Regions from separate parts of the Parabacteroides caeci genome, predicted to be linked through region 1. Evidence: riboswitches for the same ligand, from Rfam matches in the RefSeq annotation. Region 1 holds a riboswitch; each other region holds the start of a gene.
What was found. Region 1 has a riboswitch for cobalamin ahead of NBH15_RS18925 (sirohydrochlorin cobaltochelatase). Riboswitches for the same ligand answer to the same signal wherever they lie in the genome.
Positions count from the first base shown of each region.

Region 2: another riboswitch for cobalamin. It lies ahead of NBH15_RS23020 (TonB-dependent receptor); the one in region 1 lies ahead of NBH15_RS18925 (sirohydrochlorin cobaltochelatase).
Region 3: another riboswitch for cobalamin. It lies ahead of NBH15_RS05965 (putative transporter); the one in region 1 lies ahead of NBH15_RS18925 (sirohydrochlorin cobaltochelatase).
Region 4: another riboswitch for cobalamin. It lies ahead of NBH15_RS05985 (cysteine-rich CWC family protein); the one in region 1 lies ahead of NBH15_RS18925 (sirohydrochlorin cobaltochelatase).

Region 1 covers NZ_JAMOKT010000041.1:48,061-52,314, reverse strand. The annotation lists gene aspT (aspartate-alanine antiporter) at 95-1,792, opposite strand; cobalamin riboswitch at 1,933-2,128, shown strand; gene NBH15_RS18925 (sirohydrochlorin cobaltochelatase) at 2,246-3,142, shown strand; gene NBH15_RS18920 (hypothetical protein) at 3,572-4,015, shown strand; gene NBH15_RS18915 (DUF6261 family protein) at 4,022-4,254, shown strand, end outside.
Region 2 covers NZ_JAMOKT010000060.1:19,345-23,598, reverse strand. The annotation lists gene NBH15_RS23020 (TonB-dependent receptor) at 1-807, opposite strand, end outside; cobalamin riboswitch at 939-1,141, opposite strand; gene NBH15_RS23015 (O-acetylhomoserine aminocarboxypropyltransferase/cysteine synthase family protein) at 1,261-2,541, shown strand; gene NBH15_RS23010 (DUF6383 domain-containing protein) at 2,830-4,254, opposite strand, start outside.
Region 3 covers NZ_JAMOKT010000008.1:63,161-67,414, reverse strand. The annotation lists gene NBH15_RS05970 (acyl-CoA carboxylase subunit beta) at 1-1,321, shown strand, start outside; cobalamin riboswitch at 1,477-1,673, shown strand; gene NBH15_RS05965 (putative transporter) at 1,796-3,472, shown strand; gene NBH15_RS05960 (F0F1 ATP synthase subunit gamma) at 3,585-4,254, opposite strand, start outside.
Region 4 covers NZ_JAMOKT010000008.1:67,847-72,100, forward strand. The annotation lists gene NBH15_RS05975 (acyl-CoA carboxylase biotin carboxyl carrier protein subunit) at 1-303, opposite strand, end outside; gene accC (acetyl-CoA carboxylase biotin carboxylase subunit) at 341-1,855, opposite strand; gene NBH15_RS05985 (cysteine-rich CWC family protein) at 1,857-2,072, opposite strand; cobalamin riboswitch at 2,132-2,329, opposite strand; gene NBH15_RS05990 (threonine/serine exporter family protein) at 2,466-3,233, shown strand; gene NBH15_RS05995 (threonine/serine exporter family protein) at 3,230-3,718, shown strand; gene NBH15_RS06000 (DUF6064 family protein) at 3,743-4,254, shown strand, end outside.

The DNA.
Region 1 (4,254 bases):
TTTATTGACTGGCTTTAACACACCCCCTACCCCCTCTCAAGAGGGGAGCCAGGTACAACCAGTCAATAAACAGATAGTTCAATTATTTCTATATTTACATTAGCAAGATAATCACCACTCCCCAGATAATCAGCAAGGTGTTACCGACAGCATAAGTAACTGTATATCCTAACGCCGGTGTTTGGCTTTCCACCGCATCTTCTATCGCACCGAGGGCGGCTGTTGTCGTTCGTGCTCCTGAAGTACAACCCAGTGTAATGGCTGGATGGAATTTAAAGAGATAGCGGCCCATCAGGACACCGGCTATCAGCGGAATGGTCGTAGCCAGCGCTCCGATAATGAACAGACTCACGCCTACTTCTTTGAAGCCGGTCACAAAACTCGGTCCGGCCGTAATACCGACTACGGCAATGAACATATTCAGCCCTACATTATTTAATACCCACAAGGAAGGTTCAGGAATACGTCCGAATGTCGGGTGTTTGGAGCGAAGCCATCCGAATACCAGTCCTGCAATCAATGCCCCGCCACTCGTACTCAGGCTGATCGGTATATTTCCGAAATGTACCACCAACGAGCCGATCACGCCACCGATAAAGATTCCCAGGCCGACAAAGATCATATCCGTCTGGTTGGTCGGTCGGTCGGCATAACCCAAAGTTGCAGCCGCGGCATTCACCTCCATCTTGGTACCTACCAGTTCGAGCATATCGCCCGGATTAATTTTTGTCGCAGCCAGCACAGGTATATTGACACCCGCACGTTTGATACTTTTAATGCTGACGCCGTGCATCACCTTTTCACTGCGGAGACCGGCTATAGTCATTCCCGAAAACTTCTTACGGGAGATCAGCACGGGCAATGTCTCTGCCGGGAAGTCCAACAATTCAAGGTCGTTCACTTCGTCGCCGATCCAGTCTTCTTCTCCAATCACAAATTCACGGCGACCGCTCAACACCACCTCGTTCCCTTTCTGAAGCATCAGGTCCGGTTTCACATCATACACTACATTACTGATACGTACGCGTTCCACAAACAGACGACGCCCCTGCCCTTCCAGATAATCTTCCAGTTCCTGTACGGTCTTGCCCGCCCCGAACCAGTCATTACTGATCTTATAAGCCCGAAAAGTGATGGGACGTGCTGCCGGCATAAAACCGGGTTGCTCGCTTTCGTCGTCAGTACCCATCTTTGCTTCCAGTTCTTTACAAGCCTTCTTTACCGAAGGCAGTCCGCCCAGCAAACGGGGAGCCACATCGCTCATCAGCCACGCAGAACCGGCCGTACCGAAAATATAACAGACGGCATAAGTCACAGGCATCACATTGATTATGGATGTTTTGTCCGCCGCACTCAGCCCGCTCTGATTGATCGTATCTTCCGCTACCCCCAGCACCGCAGAGATTGTCTGCGAACCAGCCAACAATCCAGCCGCTTCTCCTGCATTATAGCCCATCAGCTTGGCAAGCAAAAAGGGAACAAACAGAGAGAACAAACACATCAGTACGGCAAAAAGCATCTGCGGAAGTCCCTCCTTTTTCAGCCCACGGAAGAACTGCGGACCGACACTATATCCCACGGCAAAAAGGAACAGAAGGAAGAATACGGATTTAATAGGTGTCCCGATATCGATATGCAATTGTCCGATTAATACACCGACCAGCAATACGCTGGTAACTGTTCCCAAAGAAAATTTACCTATCTTAAATTTACCTATCCAGAAACCGAAAGCCAGTGTCAGAAAGATAGCCAGTTCCGGATAGTGTTTGAGCAAATCAGCAAACCACTCCATATATACAATTGTTTGACGTTAATAATAAGACATATTCCATGTCCGGTTTTATTGTGGTAAATGGAACACAATCCATGGGAAAGTTGTTGCGGGAGATTCAATTAAGAGATTATAAAAGCTCCCTTATTTTAAATAAATTCCTATCTTTGTCCCGCTTTGGTGATACGTCAGCCTCCGGTTGCCGTATAAAAGGGAATCCGGTGAGAATCCGGAACAGTGCCCGCTACTGTTAAGCCCGCTATAAAAGGAAAACATGCTTACACCACTGTCCGTGACAAGGATGGGAAGGTCGTTTTCCGGGCAAGTCAGGAAACCTGCCAGACAGATAAATCCGTTCTCCCGGGGCCAGGAGGGCTATTATGAACATAAAACAAATCTCTTTCAATGAAAAAGAAATGTCTGCTGACAGCCTTTCTTGTAGGTTGTTCAATGAGTATGTCTTTTGCACACGGTATGTTGCAGGAGGCAGTGACCGACATCCCTGCCAGGGCCGTTCCCCACGATGACGGCGAAGGAAATTTTAAACCCTCTGACCTGTTTGCTTCTATGCAGGCAGGCGATAAGGCCGCTCTGCTGATGGTCCATTTTGGAACCACCTACGACAAAACACGCCAACTGACGATCGACGCCATCAACAACAAAGCGAAAGAAGCATTCAAAGGTATCGAAGTACGCGAAGCCTATACCTCACGCATCATTATTCGCCGCCTGAAAACACGGGGTATCGAAAAACTCAACCCCACTGAAGCACTGAAACAACTAAAAGCGGATGGTTTCACCCATATCTTGATCCAGTCTACGAACATTATTGAAGGTGTAGAAATGGAATCCCTCCGCAAAGATATCGCCTCACTGGAAAAAGAGTTCAAGGATATCCGTATCGGAAACCCGCTGCTGTACACTCCCGAAGATTATGAAAACGTCATTGCAGCTATTGTCCGGAAAGGAGCCAAGGAAGGAGCTACCGTCCTGGTGGGACACGGCACCTACACTCCTTCGACTGCACAGTATGCCATGACCGATTATATGTTGAAAGCAAAAGGCTATACTGATTATTATGTTACAACGATAGAAGGTTATCCCACTTTCGACGATATGCTTGCTAAGCTTGAAGCTGCCAAAGTAAAGAAAGTCATGCTGATGCCTTTCATGTTCGTTGCCGGTGATCATGCTAATAATGACATTGCAATCGACATGAAAAAAGAACTGGAAGATAAAGGCTATGAAGTTTCCATATTTATGCAAGGATTAGGACAAAACATAGATATTCAGAATATATTTATCGAACATGCAAAGTTTGCGGCTAAACATAAAATGATTAATATTACAGAAAAGAAGAAACAATTATGAATAATTAATGTTTTTAACAAAAATGATGCGAGTATCGTGGATAAGAAAATATAGATTTATATTTTAATTCACATTATTCGCATTATATTCTCCTATTTATATTTAACTAATCAATATTATATATATATTTGTAGATCATATGATATATAATGCATCTTGATAAAATATTACTCTATGATAAATGACATATCATGCATCGCGATAAAGCATTTCTCTATAACAAATAGCATATCACACATCGTGATAAGATATTTCTCTATAATAAATAGTATATTATATATCATGATAAAGCATTTCTCTATGAGAAATAATGCATCACGTATCGTGATAAGATATTTTATTATAATAGATAAGACTTTCAGGACTAAAATAAATATTTTTCCATCAATTTGTCAAATTTAATTTATTAACCTTATAATATAATATATCATGAAGACTATCAACAAATTAGTTTATGCCAATTCATTAAGAATCGAAGAAGCAAATGTATTTATTAATTCATCAATTGATATTTTTGAATCATATTTAAATCAGGGAGGAGGGGAAGATCGTCCTGAGATTGAAATGTTAAGTATACAGGATGAAAATTTATCAAATTATCTGAATGAATTAAAAAGTTATTATAATGAATTTTATTCTACACTAGATGTTCCTATAAAATTACTTGAAACAGATGAATTATCTATAATTAATAAAACACGTATCAGATATGTCGGAGATATTAAACGAATTGTTATGATGCAAAATAAAAGTAATCCGTCTGAATCATCAAAAATTCTCTGGAATTATTTATCTGCTATAAAAAATCTAAATAAAAAAAGCTTTATCGAAGTCACAGGACATATCTCTAATCTATTGAAAGAGTTAAAATAAGATGATATGAATCAACATTGTACTAATTTAAAAATCACGACCCTAATACAAAAATTAACTGAAGAACAAAATGCATTTATTGCACTTTATAAGAAAAGAGGATATACAATTGAGACACGCGTTATTAATTCTTATCCTTCAAAAGTAAAATGTTTGAAAAAATATGCAGAAATAATTAATTATACCAATTCAATGGTTATCTATAATGTAGATACTAATTATGATGATTTGATTGATAA
Region 2 (4,254 bases), on a different contig from region 1:
AACGGTAGGACGCACAATCAAGCCTGTGCGTTGTTCCACAAACAGTGCATTCAGGTCGGCACTGTGTGTATGAAAGGAACCAATACTGTAAGATGCATCCAGAAAGTTCTCCTTCTCCGCCTTGGTAATAATGTTGACGGCACCGCCCAATGCATCCGTTCCCAACGAAGCAGGCACTACCCCTTTATAGATCTCCACCCGGTCAATCAGGTTGACAGGCAGATTGGCAAGCGTCACATTACTACCCTTACTGTCCAAAGGCACGCCATCGATGAAATAACGGACAGAATTACCCGATAACCCGTTGATGGAAAGATCAAAATCGGAACCGACTCCTCCTTCTTCCCGGACCTTTATTCCAGTCGTCCGGTTCACTATATCAGTCAGATTCTTCAACGAGTTGATCTGCGATTTTACATCAAGGGCATTTACAGAGAAAGCACCTTCCTTGATCTTCTGTGTTTTCGATTTGCCATACACCTCGACTGTGTTCAGGGTAACGGAATTTTCAGCCATAACGAAATCGAGCGTCTTGTTCCTGCGGATATCGAGAGTTGTTTTTATTGTATTATAGCCCAGTAGGGTAATTATAAGGGTATGTTTTCCTGGTTTCATGCTTAGTGAATAGCGCCCCCGGTCGTCGGTGTATGTCCCTGCCGTCGTATTTTCGATGGCAACAGTAACCGTAGGAAGCGGAGCACCATCTTCTCCCCTCACCTCTCCGGACAGCGTGACCCTGTCTTGCGCCGCCAGACTTACAGGGAACAAACAAATAAACAACAAAAATACATGTATGAAACCTCTCATTCCATCAAAAACATTATATATTAACGACAGGCTTTCGATAAAACTGAACGGAACACATGAACAGCCAGAACTCTCTACAGGATACAACCAAGTCCTTACTTACATGTTTTTCAGCCTTATTCCTCGAAAGCTTAAAACTACTGATTCTGGCAGGTCTTCTGACTTACTCCGTCATTGAACGTCCTTCCCATTCATTGCGAACAGTGGATTGAGTTGTGTTCAACGACTTTGGCGGAGCTTACAGCAGCGGGTCTGTTCAGGATTTTCACCTGATTCCCTTTTCATCACTTTTCCGTAGAACTGGATTTGTGACACCAAAACCGGGGACAAAGGTAAAGATTATTTTTAAACAGTACCCTATTTTTTATAAATGATCGTAGATTTGTATTAATGGAACGAACTATTCTTTACTTTTGTCAGCAGAATATAATTACATAGCAAACATTTAATAATATGAGCAATTCATTCAAGCCGGCAACTTTGTGTGTGCAGGGTGGCTGGCAACCTAAAAAAGGAGAACCGCGCGTTCTGCCTATCTATCAGAGTACTACCTTCAAGTATGAGACCAGCGAACAGATGGCGAAACTGTTCGATCTGGAAGAGAGTGGTTATTTCTATACCCGTCTGCAAAACCCGACCAACGATGCCGTTGCATCCAAGATCGCCGCTTTGGAAGGTGGTGTGGCAGCAATGCTGACTTCATCGGGACAGGCTGCCAACTTCTTTGCCTGTTTCAATATCTGCGAAGCCGGCGACCATATCGTAAGCGCAACCGGTATTTATGGCGGTACATACAATCTGTTGTCCGTTACCCTGAAAAAGCTGGGCATCGAATGTACATTCATCAACCAGGATGCCAGTGAAGAGGAGATCAGTAAGGCGTTCCGCCCGAATACAAAGTTATTGTTCGGTGAAACGATCTCCAACCCGGGAGTGATGGTACTGGATATTGAAAAGTTTGCCCGTATCGCTCACAAACATGGCGTTCCATTGATCATCGACAATACATTTGCCACACCGATCAACTGTCGCCCATTCGAATGGGGTGCCGATATCATTACGCATTCTACGACCAAATATATGGACGGACATGCGACTGCCGTCGGAGGTTGTATCGTCGACAGCGGTAACTTCGATTGGGAAGCGCATGCAGACAAATACCCGGGTCTCTGCCAGCCGGATGATTCTTATCACGGCCTGACTTACACAAAGACATTCGGGAAACTGGCATATATCACTAAGGCTACCAGCCAGTTGATGCGTGACCTGGGTTCTATCCAGTCTCCGCAAAATGCTTTCCTGCTGAACCTGGGACTGGAAACATTGCATCTACGCATGCCGCAACATTGTAAAAACGCACTAGCCGTAGCTAAATGGCTTCAGAATTGCGACAAAGTAGCCTGGGTAAACTATCCGGATCTGGAAGGAAATAAATATTACGAACTGACAAAGAAATATCTTCCGAACGGTTCATGCGGTGTCCTGTCATTCGGCTTGAAAGGCGGACGCGAGGTATCTATCAAATTTATGGACAGCCTGAAACTGGCAGCTATCGTTACTCATGTGGCCGATGCCCGTACTTGTGTGCTTCATCCGGCAAGCCATACGCATCGCCAGTTGACCGACGAACAATTGAAGGAAGCCGGTATCGCTCCGGACCTGATCCGTTTCTCTGTCGGCATCGAAAGTGCGGACGATATCATTGCGGATATCGAGCAGGCTTTAAATCAGTAATCAATAGTTATTCAACAGGAAATCGTATTGTATAGAATACGGTTTCCTATTAAACATAATGAACTCCGTTTCCAGGAGCTCATTAAAAACAAAACCCCGATGGTATTAAATACCGCCGGGGTTGTTTTTTGTCCATTTCCTCCCTTCGCAGGGATACTCATGGATGAACTTTATTTTATTTTTATTACTAAAATTACGCTTCCAATCTGTTCGCCTTCACAGGCTACTTGCCCTTCCCCATAGGGGAAAGGCAGAGAAGCTATTTTCTATTTAATTATTCTTTAATTCTTATTTTACGATTGCTTTAACAGCAGCTTCGCCTTCAACAGCTACAACTACGATACCTGCAGGAGCAGAGATAGTTGCTTCGTCAGAAGAAAGAACTGTGCTAGCAATTGTCTGACCAAGAACGTTGCTGATAGTAACAGTCTTATTAGCAGCACCCTTGATTGTGATGTCACCGTTACCAGCGATTACAGTTACAGCAGAAGTTGTGATATCTTCAGTATCTGTAGCCATTTCATCATTTTCGATGTTTTCAACATTGAAAATAAGAGCACCGTCACCACCTGTCTTAGCATTGTTGAATTCAGATTTTTCGTCTGTCAATACAATGCAACCATTCTGCATCTTGATCCATGCTGCTTTTTCAGGAGCGATAATTTTACCGTCATAATTGTTAGATTCAATCAAGAATGAATTTCCAACACCTTCTTCTGTTACAGTAGAAGCGCCATCAGGATTTGTATAACGGAATGACCAAGTATAGTTCTTATGGTTATCACCCTTCAGACTATTGATGTATTTCGTATTAATACCTGCTTTAGTATAAGCCTTAACAATTTCTTCTACATTCAGATCTTTCGGATCCATGTTTTCAAAACCATTAACCAATATGATCAAGCTGTCGCCAGTCTTGATAGCTTTTACAAAACCAACACGAGTGTAACCTGCTTTAACATCAGTATAAGGTTTATCCTGACCTACTGTAGCAACAGAATCTGCAAAGCTTACCAAATATTTACCATATTCGAATCCAGCTTTTCCAGGAGTAGCATGAACACAATGTGCAGCATCTGTTGGATTACCATCAGCATCTACGTGATGAGAATTTTCAGTACAAGGAGTACCTTCAACAGCTTCCTGATCCTGACGAGATACAGAAATCAAATACTGAGGTTTGATATAACCAAGACCGCTTGTTATATTAACAGCATCAATACGGAATGACAAACCAGCTTCAGCCTTATCAGCAGTCCAGATACCTAAGTAAGCAACACCTTTATTCTTCAATTCTTTGTTAGTTTCATCCATCAAATATTCGTGACGAATATTTTCGTAGAATCTCAAGCTATCAGGACCATCAACAGCGCTTTCACCTAATGCAACATTGTTGAAACGACGATACAAAGGAGCGTCATCAATTTCTACAGAGAATGCAGAAGTACGAGTTTCTTTCAAATTCTGAACTTTCAGATAAACATTGTTATCATCAACACCAACTTTACGAACATCAGTGTAAGAAGCTGTATCGATCAAAGCATAGTAATGAGTAGCTTTGTCATTATTTTCTTTCAGATAGAATACAGCAGGTTTGCCTGTTGCAGATACTGCATATCTCTTTTCAGCATCAGCCATGATATACTTTCCTGTAGATTTCAGTTTCAATGTGTAAGCTTTTCTTACAAGCTTTTTCATTGAAGCGATAGCACT
Region 3 (4,254 bases), on a different contig from region 1:
AGCGGGTGACGGGATCGTTTCGGGGTATGGCAAGATAGACGGACGCCAAGTGTTTGTCTATGCTTATGACTTTACCGCTTACGGAGGAACATTGAGCGGAACGAATGCCGCGAAGATCGTCAAGGTGCAACAACTGGCATTGAAAAACGGAGCGCCGGTAATTGCCCTGAATGATTCGGGTGGTGCCCGTATTCAGGAAGGGGTCAGCAGTCTGGCCGGATATGCTTCCATTTTCTATCAGAATACGATGGCCTCGGGAGTGGTTCCGCAGATTTCTGCGATCCTCGGACCTTGTGCCGGAGGAGCCTGCTATTCGCCTGCGTTGACCGATTTTATTTTTATGGTGAAAGAAAAAAGCCATATGTTTATCACCGGTCCGGACGTGGTCAAGGCGGTTACCCATGAAGAAGTAGGAAAAGAAGAATTGGGCGGTGCTTATACACATAGTACCAAGAGCGGTGTTACTCATTTTATGTGTGATACGGAAGAAGAAACATTAATGAGTATCCGCGAATTACTCGGTTTTCTTCCGGCCAATAATATGGAAGATGCCCCACTTGTTCCTTGTACGGATGATATCCGCCGCGAAGAAGAATCGTTGCAGGAGGTGATTCCGGATGATCCGAATATTCCTTATGATATAAAAGATATTATTGAACCGGTGGTGGATAATCACTATTTCTTTGAGGTAATGCCGCATTTTGCAAAAAACATCGTAGTCGGTTTTGCCCGTTTAGGCGGACGTACGGTCGGTATCGTTGCCAACCAGCCGGCATTCCTGGCAGGTGTGCTGGATATCGATGCTTCGGATAAGGCGGCTCGTTTCATCCGTTTTTGCGATTGTTTCAATATTCCGCTGGTTACTTTTGAAGATGTACCCGGTTTTCTTCCGGGATGTACCCAGGAGCACGACGGTATTATCCGCCACGGCGCGAAGATCGTCTATGCTTATGCGGAAGCGACCGTACCTAAAATCACGTTGATTACCCGGAAAGCCTATGGCGGTGCTTATATCGTTATGTCGAGCAAACCGACCGGTGCCGATGTTAATCTGGCTTACCCAATGGCGGAGATTGCCGTTATGGGAGCAGAAGGGGCTGTTAATATCTTATATAGAAAAGCAACCGGAGAAGAGAAAGAGCGGGCTATGAAAGAGTATGCGGAAAACTTCTCTAATCCCTACCGGGCCGCTGAGCAAGGATTTATCGACGAGATTATCATGCCGCGGCAGACTCGTTTCAAGCTGATACAGGCGTTGGAGATGGCAAAGAACAAAAGCCAGAGCAATCCGCCGAAAAAACATGGCAATATGCCATTGTAACGATTTGATTTTGTTGTTAGAATTATGAATGGTAAATCCCTGTCGACCGTGAGGCTGGCAGGGATTTCTGCTTATGTCATAGTTTTATAAATAAACAGGAACGTAAAAGTTTAAAAAAACTTGTATTTATCATATTGATTTTGTCTTTTATTTTGTAGCTTTGCCTCCGAATTGGTTTCGTGTTGTCTGTTCGGATGATACGGATTAAAAGGGAATCGGGTGTAAATCCCGGACAGTCCCGCTGCTGTGAAGCTCTAATAACATCCTGAAAACAACTTATGCCACTGACATGTGTCGGGAAGGCTTCAGGATGGGAGTCAGTCAGAAGACCTGCCGTTCGTTAAAGGCTGTTTTTCCTCGTGGGTTAGGGAAATGGTTCGAAAAGAATATTAATTCTAAATTGTATGAAAATCATGGAGAAGCTTTGTTCGCGTTGTGGCGTGGAGTTTTGCTGTGCCTCAAAAGTGATTGACTATGGAATGGATTCATGAATTATTATGGGGAGAAGGTATCGGACATTCCATCCTTTTACTGTCTCTGGTTATTGCCATAGGGATCCAACTTGGGAAAATCAAAGTATTTGGGATTTCTCTGGGGATAACCCTGGTATTGTTTGTCGGCATTCTACTGGGACATTTTGGGTTTACAATCAATCCGTCTGTCATTCATTTCTTTAAAGAGTTTGGATTGATCCTGTTTGTTTATTCAGTCGGCATGCAGGTCGGACCCGGTTTTTTCTCTTCTTTTAAGAAAGGGGGGATGACTTTGAATGGTCTGGCTTGCGGAATTGTCTTTCTCGGGGTTATGATGGCCTTGGTGATACATTTTGTGACAGGAATCCCTATTCCGACGATGGTCGGTATTTTATCGGGTGCAGTGACAAATACACCGGGACTGGGGGCTGCTCAACAGGCATTTAGTGATATGACGGGGGCTTCCGATGATACGATTGCATTGGGATATGCCGTTGCTTATCCGCTGGGAGTCGTCGGTATCATCCTTTCCATGTTGTTTGTCCGGTATATTTTTCATATAAGTTTTGACCAGGAGACGAAAAAGCTGGAAGAAGAGAATAATGTGCATAATAGTGAGGCTACACCTATATCGCTGATAGTGAAGAATCCGGCTCTTTTTGGCAGGAAGATAATGGAGCTTGCCGCCCTGTTGGAGCATAGGGAATTTGTCATATCCCGTATTTGGCGTAACAAGACCAATAAAGTGGACATTGTTACCGGCAGTACGATTTTGGAAGAAGATGATAAAATATTCGTGATCACGACAGAACATGATGCGGAAACTATAAAAACCTTTATCGGTCAAGAGATAGAGATGGACCGTAAACAATGGATTCCCGCCGAAAGTGCTTTTGTCAGCCGCCGCATTTTGGTGACAAAGCCGGAACTGACGGGCACTAAACTGGGGGATTTGCAGTTACGCCGTTTGCATGGTATCAATGTCACACGTGTGAATCGTGCCGGAGTGGAACTGGTAGCAACACAAGGTTTGCAATTGCAGGTTGGCGACCGTGTAACCGTAGTTGGTAGTGAACTGGCTGTCGATAAGGTGGGTATGATATTGGGTAATTCGATGAAACGTCTGAATGAACCGAACCTGATTCCAATATTTATCGGTATCGCTTTAGGTATTATTCTGGGAAGTATTCCAATTAGTTTCCCAGGGATTCCTCAACCTATCAAGCTGGGTTTGGCAGGTGGTCCGTTGGTTGTCGCTATCCTGATCAGCCGTTTCGGATACCGTTATAAACTGGTTACTTATACTACCCAGAGTGCCAATCTGATGCTCCGGGAGATTGGTATAACCATGTTCCTTGCCTGTGTCGGGCTGAGTGCCGGGGATGGTTTTGTGGATACTATCGTGAATAAAGGCGGATTTGCCTGGATTGGTTACGGTTTTATTATAACAATGCTGCCTTTATTAGTCATCGGATTGATTGGCAGGCATTTTTTTAAACTGAATTACTATACGTTGATGGGATTGCTGGCCGGCAGTACGACGGATCCTCCCGCTTTGGCTTATGCGAATGCAACGGCGGGAAATGATGCTCCGGCAGTAGGTTATGCTACAGTTTATCCGTTGACAATGTTTTTACGTGTACTAACTGCCCAATTAATGATATTATTCTTCTATTAAGTATTAGATTTGGTTGTTAGAAATTGTTCAATAATAATTTTAAAGCCAGGAGCCCCGCCGAAGTGATTCGCCGGGGCTTCGATTTTTTATTGATTACTGATGATGTAAAAGATTATTGACCGCTTCCTCCCATAATATCCAGCAATTCATTGGTGATGGCCTGCTGGCGGTTTTTGTTGTATTGCAACGTCAGTTCCTGGATCAGGTCGTTGGCATTGTCGTTGGCTGTCTGCATGGCAAGCATGCGGGCGGCATGCTCGGAAGTGACAGTGTCGAGCAAGGTCGTGTAGATGTTCAGATGGAGCACTTTGGGGAGCAGTAAGGCAAGCAACTGTTCGGCAGACGGCTCCAGAATATAGTTGCTCGAAGCACTTTCCGGGTCTGCTTCCGGTAAGGAAACCGGAAGGAAAACCTTTTCGGTCAGTATCTGCTCCGCCATATTCTTGAAATGATGGTAGAGTAGTTCCACCCGGTCGACCTGGGTAGAGATATACAACTCCATCAGGGCAGTTGCCAGTAGCGAAGCATCCTCGTAGGCCGGTTTGTCGCCGATCGTAAGGAAGCTATCATTGGTTTGATAACCCGCTTTATGCAGTTCGTCCGCCACCTTTTTACCGACCGGATAAATGCGCACGGTTATACCGTCCGCCTCATACCGGTGGAGACGGGCTGTTAACTCTTTCCATATGTTCGCATTGAAAGCGCCACACAACCCGCTGTTGGAGGAAAAAGCGACGATAGCCACCTGTTTCACCTCACGAACAGCTGCGTAGGGCGAACTC
Region 4 (4,254 bases), on a different contig from region 1:
AATAATCTTATTGTCCTGCCGCTCTTCGCTATTCCTGCGCATACGCAAATATTTCACCTGCGTATCAACAATATCCACACCATAAGAGAGGAAATGGGTATTCACCGTATAGTTTTTACCACTTTCTCCGCGGATCAGTTCTGCATTATACGAAACACCGTTGTGCAAAATAGAACAGGCGCCATTTTCGGCCATTACGACATCGACTTCATAAGGGATACCGTCAATAGTCAACCGGACTTTGTTTCCATCTTTACTGACCAACGAAACATCCGCAACTCTTTTTCCAATATGTATTTCCATAAATAATAATTATTCAATAGTGCTAATGTGCCGATTATTAAATACGCAGGACTCCTTTTTGTAATCCGAATTCACGCCAGCGGCTGATCGGACGATTGTCGGAAGCCTGACCGGATCTGTTTTCCTCCAGATTGACCAGATAATCTATATAGGCAGCGATCATAGCTATATTTTCAGTCTCTGTTCCACCCTCTTCTACGGGATGTTGCAATTGTCCGGCATTTTTTTCAATAAAAGAAGTATCATACTTTCCCTGCACAAAGTCGGATGTATCCATAATCCGACGTAAGTAACCGATATTCGTTTTCAACCCGGTAATCTTATGCTCATGCAATACCCGCCGCATGCGTTCGATCGCATATTGGCGCGTTGTCGCCCAAACGATCAGTTTTCCGATCATCGGGTCGTAATAAACCGGTATTTCATATCCTTCATACACATAACTGTCTACACGGACACCGATGCCGTTCGGCTCTGTCAATTGTTTAATGACACCGGGAGAAGGCATAAAACCGGCTTCTGTATCTTCTGCACAGATACGGCATTCAATGGCATGTCCGCGCTGGACGATCTCCTCCTGGCGGATATGGAGTGGTTCGTTGTTAGCCACCCGGATCTGTTCTTTTACCAGATCGACGCCTAAAACTTCCTCGGTAATCGGATGCTCCACTTGGAGACGCGTATTCATTTCCAGAAAATAAAAATTCCGATGTTTGTCCACCAAAAACTCAATGGTACCAGCACCGGAATAGTTGACAGCTTTTGCCGCAGCAACAGCCTTTTCACCCATATTTTTTCTTAACTCGGGAGTAATGAACGGAGACGGACTTTCCTCCACGATTTTCTGATTACGACGTTGAACGGAACATTCACGTTCGCAAAGATGGATTACATTCCCGTGATTGTCACCCAATACCTGAAATTCGATATGATGAGGTTCCTCTACGAATTTCTCCAGATAAACTGTGTCGTCACCAAAAGACGATAACGATTCCGAACGGGCAGAATGATAAGCTTCCACCACATCTTCTTCTTTATAGCTCAGTCGCATCCCTTTTCCTCCGCCTCCCATAGAGGCTTTCAGCATAACGGGGAAACCGATTTCCTTACATATCCGAACGGCTTCGGCAGCATCCTGCAACGGTTGTTGCGTTCCCGGAACAACCGGCACACCAGCCTCGATCATCCGCTTACGGGCTGATATCTTATCGCCCATCGCCTCCATCGTCTCAGCAGCCGGGCCAATAAAAATAATATTTTCCTCTTTACATCTGCGGGCAAAAGCTGCATTTTCCGAAAGGAAACCATAACCGGGATGAATGGCATCGGCTTTATGAATTTTTGCCGCTTGGATAATCTTTTCAATATCCAGATAACTATCTTTTGATGCAGCAGGCCCTATCAGGCAGGCCTCATCAGCATAAAGTACATGTCGTGCCGCCCGGTCAGCTTCCGAAAAAACAGCCACAGACTGTATTCCCATCTCCCGGCAGGAACGCATCACACGTACGGCGATCTCGCCACGGTTTGCAATTAATATCTTCCGTATCATATCAATGCTTTAAATGTTTATAACGGGGATTCACCTCACAGGCATAGAAATATTTCTTGATCTCATTCAAACAGGAGTTGCACAAACATCCCGGATAATGGACCTTCACATAAGCAAGCTGGAGTTCATCCAATTTCACAGGCACACAATGACAGGCGGATATATCATCTACCCGACAAACAAAAGAGCCCCCACAACGCGGACAATCTTTCTCCATAAATCTGATAAATTTAGAATAAACAATCATTTCGAACCCGTATCCTAACCCACGAGGATATGAGCCTTTAACGAACGGCAGGTCTTCTGACTGACTCCCATCCTGAAGCCTTCCCGACACATGTCAGTGGCATAAGTTGTTTTCAGGATGTTATTAGAGCTTCACAGCAGCGGGACTGTCCGGGATTTACACCCGATTCCCTTTTAATCTGTATTTCCAGAATCAAAAATACAGAACCATTTCGGTGCAAAACTACAAAAATAAAAGACAAAACAATGATATAAAATAAGTTTTTTATACTTTTGCGCCCCGGTTTAGGTTTATCGCCCGTTTTTCCGCCAGCAAAAAGAAACATTCCGGAATAAAATCCGGTTCATATATAAAAAGTACGACATGAGTAGAAATGAATCTTTGCTACCCGTAGCCAAATTCATCGCAGAGTACTCCGCCCATATGATGGGATGCGGGGTACACACATCCCGGGTAGTCCGGAGTTCCAAACGAATAGGAGAAGCATATGGCGCTGATGTTAAAATCAGCATTTTTCAGAAAAATATTATTCTGACGATCTCCGACAATGATACGAAAGAAACATACAGCGAGGTGATCGATATCCCCGCTCTTCCGATAAGTTTCGAGAAGAACGCCAAACTGAGCGCTCTGAGTTGGGAAACGTATGACAAACATTTGCCGTTGGAAGAATTAAAAGATAAATATGAGAAGATTATCGCCAGCCCGCATATCGATCCGCTTTTCGTTCTGATACTGGTGGGCTTTGCCAATGCCTCTTTCTGCCGCCTGTTTGGGGGAGACATAACCTCGATGGGGATTGTCTTTTCTGCGACTATCACCGGTTTTTTCCTGAAACAACAGATGCAGATCCGGAAATTCAATCATTACATAATCTTCGTGGTATCGGCCTTTATTGCATCGCTTTGTGCCTCTACAGCGTTGATATTCGACACGACCTCGGACATTGCACTGGCAACGAGCGTCCTGTTCCTGATACCGGGCGTACCGCTGATCAATGGGGTTATCGACATTGTCGAAGGGTATATACTGACCGGTTTTGCCCGGCTGGTCAATGCGCTGATGCTGATTATCTGTATCGCGATCGGGCTTTCTTTCACATTAATGATGGTAAAAAACAATTTGATATGATAGTATTGGATATTCTTTTAGACGGACTTTTTGCAGCCATTGCAGGTATTGGTTTCGGTGCGATTTCCGACCCACCCATGCGGGCATTTCCTTACATTGCCTTGCTGGCTGCCGTAGGCCATGCCTGCCGATTCTGCCTGATGACTTTCTTCGGGGTGGATATCGCTACCGCCTCCCTGTTCGGGGCATTGGTGATCGGATTCGGAAGTTTGTGGCTGGGAGGCAGGATTTACTGCCCGATGACAGTGCTTTATATCCCGGCTTTATTGCCGATGATCCCAGGCAAATTTGCCTACAACATGGTTTTCTCGCTGATCATGTTCCTCCAGACGATGGACGAACCGGTACAGAAAGCGAAATATATTGAAATGTTCATGTCGAACGGTTTCGTTACCTTCACCGCGATCTTCATGCTGACGGTCGGTGCGACACTGCCGATCTTCCTCCTGCCGGGTAAGGCTTTTTCATTAACACGACGCAAATAAAATCATCAGCATACGAATAACTCTATGGAAATTTTCTGGAAAACGATAGGACTCTACAATGCAGCAACCTGGGAATGGCAACTGGGAATTATCCTGATCGGGATAATACTGACCGTCCTGCTGACCCGCAACCCTCAGCCGTGGGTAAAGAACGGAATGAAAATCTATCTGATTGCCGTCTATCTGTGGATATCAGTCATCTACTACTACATCTACTGTGCCGAGCGCAGCTACAACGAAGTGATGGCCTTATTCTGGGCGATCATGGCGATACTATGGGGATGGGATGCCTTGTCAGGATACACCACTTTCGAACGTACCCGCAAATATGACTGGTTAGCGTACTTCCTGTTTGCCATGCCGTTTATCTATCCGCTTATATCGATGGCACGGGGACTGACTTTCCCGGAAATGACTTCGCCGGTCATGCCTTGTTCGGTCGTTGTTTTCACCATCGGACTCCTGTTGTTCTTCTCTAAGAATATCAACATGTTCATAATCCTGTTTCTGACACACTGGTCGCTGATCGGCTTGTC